Regions from separate parts of the Cytobacillus sp. FSL H8-0458 genome, predicted to be linked through region 2. Evidence: a T-box and tRNA genes for the amino acid it is inferred to sense, from the RefSeq annotation. Region 2 holds a T-box; the other holds one or more tRNA genes.
What was found. A T-box is a leader RNA that pairs with one kind of tRNA and senses whether it is charged. The one in region 2 lies ahead of trpS (tryptophan--tRNA ligase), so its partner is inferred to be a tRNA-Trp.
Positions count from the first base shown of each region.

Region 1: it encodes a tRNA-Trp, which carries the amino acid that the T-box ahead of trpS (tryptophan--tRNA ligase) is inferred to sense. The anticodon was not compared.

Region 1 covers NZ_JBBOBR010000001.1:3,701,772-3,707,797, forward strand. The annotation lists gene NYE23_RS18480 (SCO family protein) at 1-595, opposite strand, end outside; gene NYE23_RS18485 (cbb3-type cytochrome c oxidase subunit I) at 656-2,350, opposite strand; gene NYE23_RS18490 (cytochrome c oxidase subunit II) at 2,365-2,829, opposite strand; gene NYE23_RS18495 (cytochrome c oxidase subunit 2A) at 2,842-2,982, opposite strand; tRNA gene NYE23_RS18500 (tRNA-Ile) at 3,324-3,400, opposite strand; tRNA gene NYE23_RS18505 (tRNA-Gly) at 3,410-3,483, opposite strand; tRNA gene NYE23_RS18510 (tRNA-Cys) at 3,518-3,591, opposite strand; tRNA gene NYE23_RS18515 (tRNA-Gln) at 3,599-3,673, opposite strand; tRNA gene NYE23_RS18520 (tRNA-His) at 3,698-3,773, opposite strand; tRNA gene NYE23_RS18525 (tRNA-Trp) at 3,785-3,858, opposite strand; tRNA gene NYE23_RS18530 (tRNA-Tyr) at 3,866-3,949, opposite strand; tRNA gene NYE23_RS18535 (tRNA-Phe) at 3,972-4,047, opposite strand; tRNA gene NYE23_RS18540 (tRNA-Asp) at 4,219-4,295, opposite strand; tRNA gene NYE23_RS18545 (tRNA-Met) at 4,299-4,372, opposite strand; tRNA gene NYE23_RS18550 (tRNA-Ser) at 4,557-4,649, opposite strand; tRNA gene NYE23_RS18555 (tRNA-Met) at 4,673-4,749, opposite strand; tRNA gene NYE23_RS18560 (tRNA-Ala) at 4,768-4,843, opposite strand; tRNA gene NYE23_RS18565 (tRNA-Pro) at 4,862-4,938, opposite strand; tRNA gene NYE23_RS18570 (tRNA-Arg) at 4,944-5,020, opposite strand; tRNA gene NYE23_RS18575 (tRNA-Gly) at 5,028-5,102, opposite strand; tRNA gene NYE23_RS18580 (tRNA-Leu) at 5,109-5,193, opposite strand; tRNA gene NYE23_RS18585 (tRNA-Lys) at 5,210-5,285, opposite strand; tRNA gene NYE23_RS18590 (tRNA-Val) at 5,437-5,512, opposite strand; tRNA gene NYE23_RS18595 (tRNA-Glu) at 5,519-5,593, opposite strand; rRNA gene rrf (5S ribosomal RNA) at 5,618-5,734, opposite strand; rRNA gene NYE23_RS18605 (23S ribosomal RNA) at 5,815-6,026, opposite strand, start outside.
Region 2 covers NZ_JBBOBR010000001.1:2,828,184-2,834,209, forward strand. The annotation lists gene NYE23_RS13790 (ABC transporter permease) at 1-74, opposite strand, end outside; gene NYE23_RS13795 (peptide ABC transporter substrate-binding protein) at 170-1,816, opposite strand; T-box leader at 2,430-2,650, shown strand; gene trpS (tryptophan--tRNA ligase) at 2,763-3,752, shown strand; gene NYE23_RS13805 (YjbA family protein) at 3,776-4,522, opposite strand; gene opp4C (oligopeptide ABC transporter permease) at 5,024-5,944, opposite strand; gene opp4B (oligopeptide ABC transporter permease) at 5,957-6,026, opposite strand, start outside.

The sequences.
Region 1 (6,026 bases), 870 kb from region 2:
GATCAGCCGCTTCTTCTATCAAGGTGTAGTCCATGACTTCGATTAATTGTCCTTCAGGGTTCACCAGATAAAAAGCCGAGTTATGGGCAAAGTTGCCGTATTCATCCGGTATGACAATGACTCCAAACCGGTCCAGCAAAGAATCAAGCTCCTTCTGTTCCGGAATCCTCGCCATTCTCCACGTTTCTCCGTCACTGCCGAAAGCCTTACGGTAAGTATCCAAAGTTTCGGGATCATCCCTCTCCGGATCGAAACTGATGCTAAGAAATTGAATGTCATGGCCAATATACTCTTCCGGAATCCGTTTATATACTTCAGACATATTAACCTCCAGCTCAGGGCAAACAGTACCGCATGAAGTATATAAAAAAGTAATAAAAACATACTTCCCTTCAAATTCCGAAAAAGAGTAGGTCCTTCCATTATTATCTTCAAGCGTTACATCCGGGAACTGAGGCTTCTCATCCATTAACTGATTAACCCTGGCTGTTTCAGCAGTAAAAGCCTGAAACCCATCTGTGCCAATGTAAAAAAGGACTACGCCAAACATCAGTACAAGCAAGCTTGATATAGCCGTTCTATTTTTTGGAAACATGATTCATCACTTCCTTTTAAAAGAAAGAGACAGCCCAGCAGCCGAGCTATCTCTCATACCTTACCAGGTTTTAAATGGAGGTGAACCTGGGGGCGCATTGACAATGAAATCGACCAATGGAATGACATATGCCATGCCGACAAGGACAATCATACAAACAACCCACAATCCCCAGCGTTCTGTCCATCTAGGTGTTGGCGCTTCATCTTCTTCCACTTCTGCAATAGGGAACTCTGTGTTTCCCTTTGGTGCAAAGAACATGAGATAGAAAACTGCGTATACCTGCATAAGGACACCAATCATCAGAAGCGTGCCGCCGATTGCCAGGAAGAACAGATAAGGATCCCAGCTTAAAGCAGTTGCATTATCAAAATATGTTGAATAGGAAGTTCTTCTCGGAGATCCAAGCAGCCCTACCCAGTGCATCGCACCAGACATGATGATCATACCGAGCGTCCATATGATCGTTTGAATAACCCCAAGTTTATTGATCTGCGGTGTCAGAACTCTTTTAGATACATAAGGAATGAGCCAATAACTAAGGCCAAAGAACGTCATAACTACTGACATGCCAAGTGTTAAGTGGAAATGGCCAACGACCCACATCGTGTTATGGACTACCTGATTTAATTGGTTTGTAGTTTGAGCAATGCCGCCTGCCCCTGCAGGGATAAAAGCAGCCATTGCGATAAATGGTGCAAGGAATCTGACGTCTCCCCAAGGAAGCTTCTTATACCAGCCAACAATGCCTTTTCCGCCTTTCCTTCTCGCTGTGCGTTCAAAGACTGCAAACATTGCATAAGCAGTCATTAATGAAGGGAAGCCAATGGCCAAACTCATAAACACGTGCATGTATTTCACAGGTTCAGAAATACCCGGGTCAATAATTTGATGGTGGAATCCCCCGGTAATATTCATAATTACTAGTGCAATAACCACAATCCTTGTTAAGAGGTCATTCCATCTTCGGCCGCCAATAACTTTCGGCACAATGACATACCAGGCAGATACAGCTGTTAAATACCAGATGTTAACCAGTGTATGTCCGAACGCCCAGAACAGCGTGCGTGCAACCATAACATTTATCGTCTCCACCCATCCAAAAGCCCAAGGAATTATAGTGAAAACCTCAATGGCTACAGGTATGCTTCCGAAGAATAAGAGAACAAATACGCCTGTTGCAAAGAAAGATAAAATCGGGATATGCTGGCCAGGATTTCTCTTTCTCCAGCTTGCCACATTGATAAAAGCACCAAAGGCGCACATCCATACACCCAATACGATAAATACTAAGCCGATATAGAAAATGGGTGAAGCGGCCATTGGCGGATAGAAAGTATACATAACAGATGCTTCATTCATTAAAATCGGGATCACCGCTAGGACAAATCCGAAAATCTTCATCCAGAAACCAATCCATGCCATCTTTCTGACCTTAGGAAGCAGGCCGCCCAGTGTGTGGGATAACCCAGCATAGAAGTATCCAATTGTGAAGAACGCCGACAGTACGACTACCAGCAGAAGACCATGAGCTGTGAGAACCTGATAATAATTCAGCCATGCCGGCAATTCGAGCATTCCAGCCCGGTTCAGGCCTTGCAGCAGTCCAAGTATTCCGCCCAGAAGGATGGCTAAGAAAGCAACAGATAAATATGATTTCGTTAATTTTGCATCCTCGAGGCTAATCCCCATAACTTTATTTGCTTTATCCTTAAAAACTTGTGTTTTTCCTGATTGCTTAATAACTGTTTCCACTGTCTATCCCCCCTTTATTTCACTGTAATGGTTGTGCTCATCATTTGATGACCCGCACCGCAGTACTCATTGCAAAGAACTAAATATTCACCTGGCTTATCGAACTTCTGGGTGATTTTTTGTACATAACCAGGCACAACCATAGCATTTAAGTTAGTTTCCGCAACCTGGAACCCGTGAACGACATCTTTTGACGTCAATGTAAAATGAACTGTTGATCCTGCAGGCACTTCTATCTCACTAGGAGTAAAACTGAACACTTGAAGAGTCATAACTACTTCATACTCATTCTCGCCAATTTTCTTAATTCCTGGCTTATCAAACGGTGCTGTTTCATCCACTTTCTGAGGATCAATTCGCTCTCCATAGCTTGGCGGCCCCATTTCAAAGGCGAATGCTTGGTAGCCCGCGATTAACATGAATCCAATAATCATTCCAAAGCTTAAAATAAGCCATACCTTTTCAGAACGATGCATCATTGTTTATCCCCCCTATATTCTGGCCATGTACAGGCCGTACAAGATTAAATAAGTAACAAAGATCCCAAGCCCTACAACTGTAACTGAAAAGAACGTACCCTTTAGAGAGTTATGTTCTTTTGAACTGCTCTGGTCCACTTTTCGTGTTTCCACCTTCCATCAGCTCCTTTACTTTGTTACCTATATCATAGTTGAGAAGGGTTTTCATAAAAGTGAAATGAATCACACTTTCTTCATATTTCCTCAAAGGCAAAAGGGTTGCAATTTTAGCTAAAACACTGTAATATCAAGGGTTTCTTCCACCTAATGGTGCTCTTGCAAGAATAACGGTTCACAAAGTATTCACAAAGTATCAACTTAGCTCCCCGCTTCCATATTCGGTATCTGCATTTACAGTAAAATAGCCTGTTCCTCTTGGAGACAGCCGTTAAAAAAGTTTCTAAATACAAAAAAACTAATCCCTATTGGAATTAGTTTGATAATGGTATGTATAATGGTGGGCCTAAATGGACTCGAACCATCGACCTCACGCTTATCAGGCGTGCGCTCTAACCAGCTGAGCTATAGGCCCATATGTTGTTGGAGCGGGTGAAGGGAATCGAACCCTCATCATCAGCTTGGAAGGCTGAGGTTTTACCACTAAACTACACCCGCATTTAAATTAATTTATAACATACTGTCTTTTGTTTGGAGGCAACACCCGGATTTGAACCGGGGATGGAGGTTTTGCAGACCTCTGCCTTACCACTTGGCTATGCTGCCTTAAAAATGGCTGGGCTAGCAGGATTCGAACCTGCGAGTGACGGAGTCAAAGTCCGGTGCCTTACCGCTTGGCTATAGCCCAATAATTAATGCAGAAAAAGAATAATGGGGCGATTGATGGGAATCGAACCCACGAGTGTCGGAGCCACAATCCGATGCGTTAACCACTTCGCCACAACCGCCACTATCCTACTGGCAGGGGTAGTAGGAATCGAACCCACATCAAAGGTTTTGGAGACCTTCGTTTTACCATTAAACTATACCCCTATATAAATGGTGGAGGGGGGCAGATTCGAACTGCCGAACCCGAAGGAGCGGATTTACAGTCCGCCGCGTTTAGCCACTTCGCTACCCCTCCAAGTCTGTAAAGACTAAGAAAATGGTGGCTCAGGACGGAATCGAACCGCCGACACAAGGATTTTCAGTCCTTTGCTCTACCGACTGAGCTACTGAGCCATATAAATTTATTAATCCTAAAGTTTGATACATGTGCTTCAAAGTCCTGCGTTCTTTGTCGCAGATTTTAAAAGCATACTATTCGATGATGTAAAAGCTTCGCAGCTGCATTCTTTTAAAATCCTCTACCGACTGAGCTACTGAGCCATATATTATTAAGATTATAAATAATGGCGGTCCGGACGGGACTCGAACCCGCGACCTCCTGCGTGACAGGCAGGCATTCTAACCAACTGAACTACCGGACCAGATTGCGGGGGCAGGATTTGAACCTGCGACCTTCGGGTTATGAGCCCGACGAGCTACCGGACTGCTCCACCCCGCGATAATATTATTTATGTGATTTTTCTATGCTCACATCAAGCATTACATCGCAGTTTAATCAATGAAGTACCGCCCCGATTTCAGAAAGATTATTCAAGCAGCAGCTCAATCGGTGCGCTGAAGTAATTCCCTCGCAGATTATTCGGTCGTGCTCCACCCCGCGATAATATTATTAAAATAAGATATGGAGGAGGAAAGGGGATTCGAACCCCTGCGCGGTTTGACCCGCCTGTCGGTTTTCAAGACCGATCCCTTCAGCCGGACTTGGGTATTCCTCCGATGTTGTAAAAAATAATCATATTGGTAGCGGCGGAGGGGATCGAACCCCCGACCTCACGGGTATGAACCGTACGCTCTAGCCAGCTGAGCTACACCGCCGAAATGATTATATATTCATGGTGGAGCCTAGCGGGATCGAACCGCTGACCTCCTGCGTGCAAAGCAGGCGCTCTCCCAGCTGAGCTAAGGCCCCAAGTAAAAGAAGTGTCGCTGGTCGGGAAGACAGGATTCGAACCTGCGACCCCTTGGTCCCAAACCAAGTGCTCTACCAAGCTGAGCTACTCCCCGTAATATGGCGCGCCCGAGAGGAGTCGAACCCCTAACCTTTTGATCCGTAGTCAAACGCTCTATCCAATTGAGCTACGGGCGCAAAATAATGGAGCGGAAGACGGGATTCGAACCCGCGACCCCCACCTTGGCAAGGTGATGTTCTACCACTGAACTACTTCCGCTTAAAATGGTGCGGGTGAAGGGAGTCGAACCCCCACGCCTTGCGGCGCCAGATCCTAAGTCTGGTGCGTCTGCCAATTCCGCCACACCCGCAATATGAAATTAAAAATGGTGAGCCATGAAGGACTCGAACCTTCGACCCTCTGATTAAAAGTCAGATGCTCTACCGACTGAGCTAATGGCTCGTATTAATATTCTGCTGCCTAAAGCCTGAAAGTGCTAGGTCAGATGTTCCAAAGCCCTGCGTGCTTTGTCACAGATTGCTATTCGGGTGAAGAATCTCACTGATGCTGCAATCTGCTCTACCGACTGAGCTAATGGCCCGTACTAAAGATATGGTGGAGGATGACGGGATCGAACCGCCGACCCTCTGCTTGTAAGGCAGATGCTCTCCCAGCTGAGCTAATCCTCCAAAATATGGTGACCCCTACGGGATTCGAACCCGTGTTACCGCCGTGAAAGGGCGGTGTCTTAACCGCTTGACCAAGGGGCCAAATAAAATTACCCAATCAGGGTTGCCCGGCAGCGTCCTACTCTCACAGGGGGACAGCCCCCAACTACCATCGGCGCTGAGAAGCTTAACTTCCGTGTTCGGTATGGGAACGGGTGTGACCTTCTCGCTATCGCCACCGGACTATTTGGTTGAAGAAACTTCGTTCCCTCAAAACTAGATAATGTATGAAGAAGCATTTGCCGAGTAATTACCAATATGACTTGGTTAAGTCCTCGATCGATTAGTATCAGTCAGCTCCACATGTCGCCACGCTTCCACCTCTGACCTATCAACCTGATCATCTTTCAGGGATCTTACTAGCTTGACGCTATGGGAAATCTCATCTCGAGGGGGGCTTCATGCTTAGATGCTTTCAGCACTTATCCCTTCCGCACATAGCTACCCAGCGATGCCTTTGGCAAGACAACTGGTA
Region 2 (6,026 bases):
AAAAAAGTTGCCGTAACGATCATCCATAAAGACAGAAGCATGTACAGCAAGCGTTTTCCAATATATTTCGCCATTGTCAAACACCTCCAATTTATTACTATGCCTTAATCAGAAACGAAGGTATATGGGACAATTAATCCCATATACCTTTCGTCTTAATCATTATTTTTTATTCAAAGTGTGCCCACTTGTACTGGACATCACCAAGACCAGATACAACAACATCTTTTAAGTTTTCAGCTTGTACCCAGTTATTAGTGTAGAAGTAAATTGGTGCTACTGGCATATCTTCCATGAAGATTGCTTCTGCATCCTTTAATAATTGCTGGCGAGCTTCAACATCTGTTTCAGTTGCAGATTTTGCAAGAAGATCCTGGAACTCTTTGCTTTCCCATCCAGTATTGTTGTTGCCGCCATCGGCGTCACGGTACATTTCAAGGAAGTTCATAGCATCATTAAAGTCACCTAACCAGCCTAAACGGCCAACTTGGTAATCCATTGTATTGATTTTATCAAGGTATACATTCCACTCTGAGTTATCAAGAGTTACTTCAACACCAAGATTTTGTTTCCACATATCCTGAATTGCCTGAGCAATCTTTTGATGTGCTTCTGAAGTGTTGTAAGATAGCGTTACAGCTGGAAGCTCAGACGCATCTTTATATCCAAGTTCTTCTAGACCTTTTTGTAAAAATTCTTTTGCTTTTTCTACATCATTGTCAGGGAAATAACCCTTTTCGTTCTCTTCAAACATTGTTGGAGGAACAATTGCCATCGCAGGAAGCTGCTCACCCTGAAGGATGTTATCAATGATTTCCTGACGATTGATAGCATGTGCAAATGCTTTACGGATATTAACGTTGTTGAATGGCTCTACAGTTGTATTGAACTTATAGTTATAGATACCAGCGATTGGCTGAGTTGTCAGGCGGCCATCATCTTTAAGAGCCTGCATAGCATCAGTTGGAAGTGCACCAGTAGGAGCTCCAGCCCAATCCAGTTCGCCATTGTCAAACATTGATAATTCAGTGTTTGGATCATTGATCATAATCATTTCAATGCTGTCCAGTTTTACTGATTCAGCATCCCAATAAGTTTCGCTCTTTTCAAGAACGATCTTATCACTGTGAGACCATTCTGTTAAATGGAAAGGTCCGTTAGTTGTATAGTTTTCACCAGCATCAGTTGCCCATTCTGGATTAGCTTCAGCAACTTTGCTGTTAACCGGCAGGTAAGTATAGAAAGCTGTCAATTCCAAGAAATATGGAGTTGGGTTAACAAGCTTAACTTCAAGAGTTTTGTCATCTACTGCTTTAACGCCTACAGCATCAAGTGAGCCTTTGCCAGTATTAGCTGCTTCAGCACCTTCGATGTAGTAAAGCTGGTATGCATATGTTGAGTTGTTAGCTGGATCAAGTGCCCATTTCCAAGCATATACAAAGTCATTAGCAGTTACAGGGTCTCCATTAGACCACTTTGCATCACGGATTTTGAAAGTGTAAGTCTTTTGGTCTTCAGAAATCTGAACATCTTCTGCCATTGCATTTTCAGGCTTGCCTTCTTTACCAATACGAGTCAAACCTTCAAGAATCTGACGAAGAACTGTACCAGAAGTAGCATCTTCTGCTAAGCCTGGGTTTAATGATGGTGGTTCAGTGTTGATGTTTACTCTTAGCTCCTGCGGTACATCAGACTTTCCGCCGTCATCTCCGCCTTTTTCGCCGCCGTCAGCATTGTCTCCGCCGCCGCTGCACGCAGCAAGGAACATGCTTAGCACAAGCAGCATGCTAAAAAAGATCGATAATCTTTTGTTCACGGTATTAACCCCCTATTAATTTCCTCAAACAATCTCTTTACCATTTGTCTTTCACCAAAAACACAACTGTGCGCCCCGGATATATTACTTAAATAGTCTGTTAATTCAATTTAAAAAATTTGCAGACTATTTAAAAGGCAACAAAAAAAGCAAGTTTATATTCTCTTAAAGATAGATTATCCTTATATTCTGATAATTCAGATTAAAATGGGTAATCTATAATATGTAAGCTATAAACTTACTCAATATGCACCATATTCTCGCAATCTGGAGTGATATAGTTTTGTTTTAAATGTAACAAATTCGTAAAGATTATGTTTGTTACGTTTATTATAAATAGTTTAAAAACTTATTGCAAGTGGCTTTTTGTACATGCAATTCCTTGAAGTACGACATTTTTCGTCAAAAAGTCTTATAAATTAAGATTTTTGAGATAATAAAAAAATTTTTCTTTTTAAGATATTTTGCTATTTTACAAAGAAATAATACCCATATATTGGTAAAATACTCCCTTATTTTGAAGATAAGTACGCCCTTTAATTTCTTATTCTGAGCTTGATTTTTGTATCCGAATAGTTTACCTTATAATATAATACGATAAAATTAAATGATCTTGTCGGCAATGAAAAAAGAGTAGTACATTTACCCAGGGTTTTAGCAGAGAGTCTGTGGAAGGTGAAAACAGGCAGCCCGGTAAATCGAATGGACTTTTGAGCCTCTGATTTTTCCAGGCGCTTCCCTGCGTTATCGGGGACCTATGCGTATTATGCATAGGGCAGAGTGACTCAGTTTTTTGAGTAATTAGGGTGGCAACGCGGACCATTCGTCCCTATCTTTAAAGGGATGAATGGTTCTTTTTTATGCCTTTTTTATGATTACAGGACAAAAACTTCACTTCAACGCCTGACAATTCATGTTCTTTAAAGCCGATTAAAGGAGGAAAAACATGAAAACCATATTTTCCGGCATCCAGCCCAGCGGTACAATTACTCTAGGCAATTACATTGGTGCCATGAAACAATTTGTTGAACTGCAGAATGACTACAACTGCTATTTTTGCATTGTTGATCAGCACGCAATAACTGTTCCCCAGGACAGACTGGAGTTGAGAAAAAATATCCGAAGTCTTGCTGCCCTATATTTGGCTGTTGGAATCGACCCAGAGAAATCCACCCTATTCATTCAATCGGAAGTCCCTGCCCATGCTCAGGCAGGCTGGATGATGCAATGTGTTTCTTACATCGGTGAGCTCGAGCGCATGACTCAATTCAAAGACAAATCAGAAGGTAAAGATGCCGTATCTGCAGGACTGCTGACCTATCCGCCTTTAATGGCTGCAGATATCCTTCTATACAATACTGACCTGGTTCCGGTTGGAGAGGATCAAAAACAGCACCTGGAACTAACCCGCGATCTTGCTGAGAGATTCAATAAGAAGTACAACGACATCTTCACTGTTCCAGATGTAAGAATCGCCAAAGAAGGCGCAAGGGTAATGTCACTTCAGGATCCATTAAAGAAAATGAGCAAATCTGATCCCAATAAAAAGTCATTTATTTCATTATTAGATGACCCAAAACAAATTGAAAAGAAAATAAAAAGTGCCGTAACAGATTCTGAGGGTATTGTTAAATATGATAAGGAAAACAAACCAGGAGTATCCAATCTCCTTACCATTTACTCAATCCTTTCAGGTAAAACTGTTGCGGAAATCGAAGGAGAATACGAAGGCAAAGGATACGGGGATTTTAAAGCCGGCCTGGCTGATATTGTTATTGGAACACTTAAACCTATTCAGGATAAATATTATGCATTAATGGATTCAGAAGAACTGGATCTTGTACTTGATCAAGGAGCAGAAAAAGCTAATAAAGTCGCATACAAAATGATTAAAAAAATGGAAAACGCCATGGGACTTGGCCGAAAGAGAAAATAAAAAAACAGCCTCGGGCTGTTTTTTTAATTTACTTTTGGACCATGTTCCATTTCCCACATCTTCTCAAAAAACGGCTGGCCTTTTATTAAATTTTCACAAAACTTTTCATGTTTACTTGACCAGCCGTATTTACTTTCATCAAATAATTCATACCAGGCCTCTTCAAAATTCATTGATTGTATTTTCGTATAGCGTTCAGGGCTCCACTCCGTATACCAATAACGGATTTCAGCATCATTTTTGGAGGAATGAAGCTGATCCAGCGCCATAAACAGAAGCTGTTTAAGCTGTCTTTCTTTTCTTGTCAGGCCAGCCATCAAATCCGGAGAAGGAGAAAGAATATGGAATTCCTTCAATGCGGTTTGATCATTAAAAGAGTAATTAGCCGTTTCTTGATTTTCAAGCATTTCATATGCCAGCTGCTCCTGCCTTGGTATTAACCTGCTTTTTCTGATTGGAATATTGTAGCCGATTGTATCTACAGCCAATATGCCTGTCCCATCTGATACAACAAAGCAATACTCCAGTTGGATGCGTTCATGATTTTTTCTTAAGTAAGCTTTTTGATAAATGTCATCAAGCAGTTGTTGTGGCAGCTCAGAAAGATCATTTTCAATATAATTGAAAAGAACCGGGTCAATCTTCAGCAGCGGAACCTGATCAAGCAGTTCTACTCCGTCATCTTTTCTCCATTCATGAAAATGGCATACATTGTATCCATTTTCTTCTCCTTCAAACCAATTCACCCAAACATCATGAAGATACAACATTTTTCAACCCCCACTTCAACAAACTATTTGTCACTCAGTATGGGCACCAGGCAGTAAATTTATTCCTATATTACACTCACAATCCATTTTTTGTAATAAACATTCCTTAATATAATCGATGAGATGCCCTTTATTCATCATCATTTGAATGGGGAAGATATATGCTCACTGATATAATAATGATTCCAATAGGTAGCAAATAGCATTCTGGACGATAGGTGATAAAATTCAAATATTCTTTAAAGGTATGTCCAGTTGTAAGCAAATTTAAATATCCTATGACACTGACTCCTCCCGAAACAGAAATTCCAAACCCCGTTAAAAGCCAAAATGCCCTAAATAACATGTTCTTTCCTATATTTGTGAGTCATAAAAGGTTTTATTGCCGCCATAAACTCACTCCCACTATCTTTTTTACATGTATATGAAGGAATTAGTTTAGATATGTACAAGCTATAGGCCATTAAACAACAAAAAACGCCTATATATAGGCGTTTTTTGCTATCTGTTGGATTTAGGATTGAAGGCATCTTTTAAGCCTTCCCCTATGAAGTTGATCGATAGAATTGTAAATGTTAGAACAGCAGCAGGCGGAATCCATATCCACCATTTACTTGTTAAAACATCAGGACTTCTTGCTTCCTGAAGCATGTTCCCCCAGGTTGGAATGTTGATTGGTACACCAAAACCAAGGAAGCTTAGGCCAGTCTCAGCTACAATCATGGCTGCAAGAGTAATAGTCGCCTGAACAATAATGGTTGACATGACATTCGGCAGCAAGTGTTTAAAAATGGTTTTTGGTGCAGAGCATCCAATGGATACCGCACTCATTATATATTCATTTTCCTTCTCAGCCATGACCTTGCTTCGCACCAGACGTGCCGTTCCAGTCCAGCTGAGTACACTTATTACAAATATGAGTGTTCCTGTACTTGATTCGATAAAAATGGATTTCAATACGATAACAAATAGCAGGAATGGAAAGTTCATCATAAAGTCTGTGAATCTCATCAGGGCATTATCGACCCAGCCGCCAAAGTATCCCGCAGTAGCACCAACGAGAGTACCAAGGGTAATAACCGAGATCGTGATAGAGAATGCAAGCAAGAGTGATGTCTTGCCGCCGTGCAGAGTTCTGGCAAAAACGTCTCTGCCAGACTTGTCTGTGCCGAAGTAGTGATCAGCAGATGGTTCTTTGCTCATTTGTGTCAAATTTATCTTAGCTGTCTCCTCAACCGGCATAGTAAGCGGCTCAGCTAATATGGACATTACACAGACCAGCAGCAGGAAAACAAGACTAATCATTGCTGCTTTATTGCGCAAAAACTTGCGGCGGGCGAGAGCCCATGGTGATTGACTCTTCGGGGGTTTAACAGGCTCTGCTAAACCGGGCGAAGTTTGCTGTGAAATTGATGGTTCCATACTCTCACCTACCTAACTTAAACGAATACGCGGATCTACTAATCCATATAGTAAATCTGCAACTAGATTTCCAATTAGTGTT